One region of the Salinivibrio kushneri genome, then DNA from elsewhere that is predicted to be linked to it. Evidence: riboswitches for the same ligand, from Rfam matches in the RefSeq annotation. Region 1 holds a riboswitch; the other holds the start of a gene.

Region 1 (2,403 bases):
CCGCGGCCAATTACTTAAAAAAAGCGGGCTGGGATGATACCTATACATGGGGGCGGCAGGTTCAGTTGCCTAAAGCGATTGATCGTACTTTGCTTGGTACCAACAGTGATAAAGCACAATCATTAAGTGAGTGGCAAGCTCTTGGAGTACGGCGTATGAATGGCCAAGCGTTACCAACAGTCGATATTGATGCGTGGCTCATTCAGCCTGATGATGAAAAAGGCAGAGCGTACCTTGTCTATAATAACTATCAGAGTCTATTGAAGTGGAACCGTTCGCACTACTTTGCGTTAGCAGTGAGCCATTTAGCGGATAGAATTAAATTTGATTAAGCGATAAAAAAAGAGGCGTTGAGCCTCTTTTTTTATGTTGGAATAAGTCGTTAGGCTTCTTGGCCTGGGATGAGAAAATCTTCAAGCTTTGCTTGGCCGCTTTCAGTGGCTTCGCGAATAACCTTAGGCATACGGCCTTGGCCTGTCCACGTCTTTTGTGAGCCGTCTTCGCCCGTATATTGATATTTTGCTGGACGAGTCGCGCGTTTACCCGATGCTTTGCTCTTTGAAGCACCACCTAACAACGCCACGATTTCTTCTGGGCCAATACCGTCTGCTTCTAACATAGCACGGTATTTTTCTAACTTCTCTAAACGCTCTTTTTCTTGCGCTTCCGCTTGGCGATCGATTTCTTTGCGCTCTTCAACAACTGTTTGTAGTTTTTCTAAGGCTTCGTTCAGTTGCTCAGTAGACATTTCTTTTGCAACCGCGCGCAGGCTGCGCAAATTGAGTAGAGCTTTCATTGCATCAGACATTATTGGTTCCTATTTGATTTATATGTTAATTGAAAGAATGATAACAGTATAATTGAAATATACAATATGACCTATATTAATACGCCATATTATTCATTAATTGCAAGTTAACCGCAAATTTGACTTTAATTCCATTGTCTTTTTGAATCAGATGTCTAAAAAAATAGAGGGTGAGACATGTTTTATTGGCATTGAGTGAGATGGTGTTTAGTCGACGGTTTTTCAACCATAAATAGTTGCGATAGTAAGCACGTTGTGTAGAATGCACCACGCTTAACGTAGAGGTGCGTTGTTTATAAGTCGTGCGCAAGAGGGTGATACCGATGAAAGCGCATAAAAGGAAACAACGCCGAAGCCAATCAGGTCATCACACCGATTGAGCTGGGGCTGTTACCGAATAGGGACAGCACTGCCATAGTACTTGGAAATACACTATGGAGCGCTACTGTATGTAGGAGGCAAGCTGTTTGCCGTGTGATACCACGCCTTACCGTCTTCATTTCTGCAGTAGATCTCCAACCACCTGGTTGACACTGAGATCATGAACTTAACAGATTTTTCTTCATCCGCTTTATCACTACTTCCCCCTTTATTGGCACTCGGCCTCGCGATCGCCACACGACGGGTTTTATTGTCGTTGGGTATGGGGATTGTACTGGGTACCGTATTACTGACTGACTTTTCGTTTGTCTCGGCAGGGCAGTACTTGCTTGATGTGGTGACCGGTCTATTCTTTGCAGACGGTGGCTTAAATAGTTGGAATCTGAGTATTCTCGGCTTCCTTATTTTGCTGGGGATGATCACTGCACTGTTATCCTTGTCTGGTGGCACACGTGCTTTTGCTAATTGGGCGCAAAGTCGAATTAAAAGTAAGCGTGGCGCGAAACTACTGGCTGCTTTTCTTGGCGTATTTATTTTTGTCGATGATTATTTCAATAGTTTGGCGGTAGGGGCCGTTTCTCGTCCTGTGACGGATCGCTTCCACGTTTCTCGAGCGAAACTGGCTTACATTCTTGATTCCACGGCAGCCCCTATGTGTGTTATCACGCCGGCATCAAGCTGGGGGGCTTATATCATTACCGTGATTGGCTCGATTTTGGTGGCACATGGCGTGACGGATTACACGGCGCTAGGAGCATTTGTCACCATGATCCCAATGAACTTCTACGCTATTTTTGCCTTGTTGTTAGTGTTTGCGGTGGTTTGGTTTCAACTGGATATTGGCCCGATGCGTCAGTTTGAATATCAGGCGAAAAAAGGCAGCCGATTGGGCGATGAAAGTGAAAACTGCGCTGACATTTGCGACGACCTAGGGATTGAAGAAAGTGATAAAGGCAGTGTGGCTGATTTGGTCGCCCCCATTATTATGCTGGTAGTGGCGACGGTAGGTGCGATGCTATATACCGGCGGGCTGGCATTGGCAGCCGATGCTCAGGCCTTTTCTCTCCTTGGGGCCTTTGAAAATACCGATGTCGGCATGTCATTACTGTGGGGTGGACTGGCGGGTTTGGCTGTGTCCTTGGTGATGACAGGTAAACAAGGCATTGCCGTATCAGATATTGCGAAAACCCTTTGGGTAGGTGCAAAGTCTATGT
Region 2 (2,403 bases), 690 kb from region 1:
ATATTGCGTTAAGGCACTGAACACAGGCGCGGTTGCGCCAGCGGTATGATTCATCTCGTTGCCAATCAGTGCCACTACCGCCAGGTTCTCGCAGATCTCGACATGACATAACTGGGTCAGCTCGGCGATAGCTGCTTCCGGCAGCTGCGGCGCATCCCCTTGGGTGTTGGTCTGATCTAAAGTCAGAGAAACACTGACTTCTGAGGTGGTGATTAAATCTACCGAGATTTCAAATCGTGCCAAAATCTCAAACACTTTGGCCAAAAAACCATAAGCATGGAACATATTCAAGCTGGTCAGCGTCACCATGGTTTGATTCCTTCGTAAGGCGACGGCACGAAACAGCGGTGCCGAATGTGCGTGCTCACGGATCCAGGTGCCACCTTGCTCAGGCGCGCTCGCGGCCCCGACAAACACCGGTATATGTTGTCGTACCGCGGGTAATAAGGTGGATGGGTGGAGGATTTTGGCACCAAACGTCGCCATTTCTGAGGCTTCGCTAAAACTAATTTCACTGATTGGGCGTGCTTGGTCGGCAATTCGCGGGTCAGTGGTATAAATCCCGGGCACATCGGTCCAAATGGCCAAACTCTCTGCGTCCACGGCTTCGGCGAACAGTGCGGCACTGTAGTCACTACCACCACGACCTAAGGTGGTGGTTTGTCCGTGGGCATCGGCGCCGATAAACCCTTGGGTGACCACTCGATGTGTGGACAAATGCGGGAGCAATTGGTCGTGGCACTGTGTGCGCGTGTGCTGTGGGTCAGGCTGGGCACAGCCAAACTGGCTGTCGGTGCGCAGCAATTCACGCGCATCTTTTCTCAAAGCGGTTATACCTCGGCTGTTGAGCAAATGGGTGAAAATATGGGTCGAGATCAGCTCGCCGCAGGCAACTAACGCATCCGTTAACGCTATGTCAGGGGTGATGGCCGCTTTTTCGGCATACTCGGCAATGGCGAGATGCCAGTGTTCGACGGCTGCTTGCGTGTTTTGGCAATCAGGAAGTTGCTGCAATATGGCTTGGTGAATGGCATGAATGGCGTCCAACTTGGCTTGGCGCACGTCAGGGTCGCTAATCCCTTTTGCCAGCGCGACCAAGTGGTTGGTCACACCGGCGCACGCACTGATCACGATTAAACGGGTTTGCGGGTTTTGTTCGATAACCGTGGCGCTTTGCTGCATCGCCTCTAGCGTTCCGACACTGGTGCCGCCAAACTTAGCGACTGAAATTGATGGTAATGGCCTCACGTCCTTTCCCCTCTCTGGCTAGCAGAGTCAATAAATTAAAAATGATGGGGAACATCAGAAGTCACATCGTGACCGCGATAAATACCGCGACAAGGATAGGAAGAGCAAACGGCAGGTGTAGTCTGCCAGAAGCGCTCCACCTGTCTTTCCATATGGATGACAAGTGACAGCCTGAAGGATTCAGCCTTCAAGGCCGGCAGCGTATCGACCCCGATCGTACGCCACCTCGGCATTGTCTCCCCTGGTTATCACGCTTAGGAGTGGGGCTCCGCCTGATAACTGCCTGAGAAATGCACCTCTTCTGCATGTTCAGTCATGGGTCGGTGACCGCATGAACAGTTTTAACATTACGGGTGCGGTCGCAGGGTGTCAACCGTGTTTTTGCGCCCGATGGGGAGCACTGCCCAGCACCTGCATCTCACCTAGGCAAGAGGAGGCCATCGCGCCCTATCGACACTGACAAGAAAAGCGAATCGCCGCTAGCGATCACACAGTTCATGTGCCAGAGGCTAGGGGAATGGCGAAAAAATATGCTATAACGGTGAGCCTCGGTACCAACAACAAGGATTCGTGATGGCTCGTGCAATTTCCGATATTCAGTCTTTTCAACCCGTCGCTCGCACATTGATGGGGCCAGGGCCCTCTGACATTTACCCGTCGGTGCTGCAATCATTGAGCAAGCCGACATTAGGACATCTTGACCCCTTATTCATTGCCATGATGGATGAGGTCAAGCAGCTACTGCAGTACGCTTTTCAAACCGAAAACCCGTTTACCATAGCGGTCTCTGCGCCCGGAAGTGCAGGGATGGAAGCCTGTTTTGTCAATTTGGTGGAACCTGGCGATACGGTGATCGTGTGTCGCAATGGCGTGTTTGGCGACCGGATGCGAGAAAACGTGGAGCGTTGTGGCGCACACGCGGTGATGGTCGATGATGCTTGGGGTGATCCGGTTAATCCTGAAAAGGTTGAAGCGGCCTTAAAAGCACATCCAGAGGCCAGCATTGTCGCCTTTGTTCACGCAGAGACGTCCACAGGCGCTTGCTCAGACGCACAAGTATTGGCGACGCTGGCGCGAGAGCACGGCTGCCTTACTATTGTGGATGCGGTGACCTCACTCGGTGGTGTGCCGTTGAAAGTCGATGAATGGCAGTTA

What was found. Region 1 has a riboswitch for lysine ahead of N8M53_RS04740 (Na+/H+ antiporter NhaC family protein). Riboswitches for the same ligand answer to the same signal wherever they lie in the genome.
Region 2: another riboswitch for lysine. It lies ahead of lysC (lysine-sensitive aspartokinase 3); the one in region 1 lies ahead of N8M53_RS04740 (Na+/H+ antiporter NhaC family protein).

Annotation. Positions count from the first base shown of each region.
Region 1 covers NZ_CP114588.1:968,024-970,426, forward strand. Annotated here, with positions in the region: gene N8M53_RS04730 (lytic murein transglycosylase) at 1-332, shown strand, start outside; gene N8M53_RS04735 (H-NS family nucleoid-associated regulatory protein) at 383-808, opposite strand; lysine riboswitch at 1,080-1,261, shown strand; gene N8M53_RS04740 (Na+/H+ antiporter NhaC family protein) at 1,350-2,403, shown strand, end outside.
Region 2 covers NZ_CP114588.1:278,373-280,775, forward strand. Annotated here, with positions in the region: gene lysC (lysine-sensitive aspartokinase 3) at 1-1,182, opposite strand, end outside; lysine riboswitch at 1,370-1,557, opposite strand; gene N8M53_RS01440 (pyridoxal-phosphate-dependent aminotransferase family protein) at 1,822-2,403, shown strand, end outside.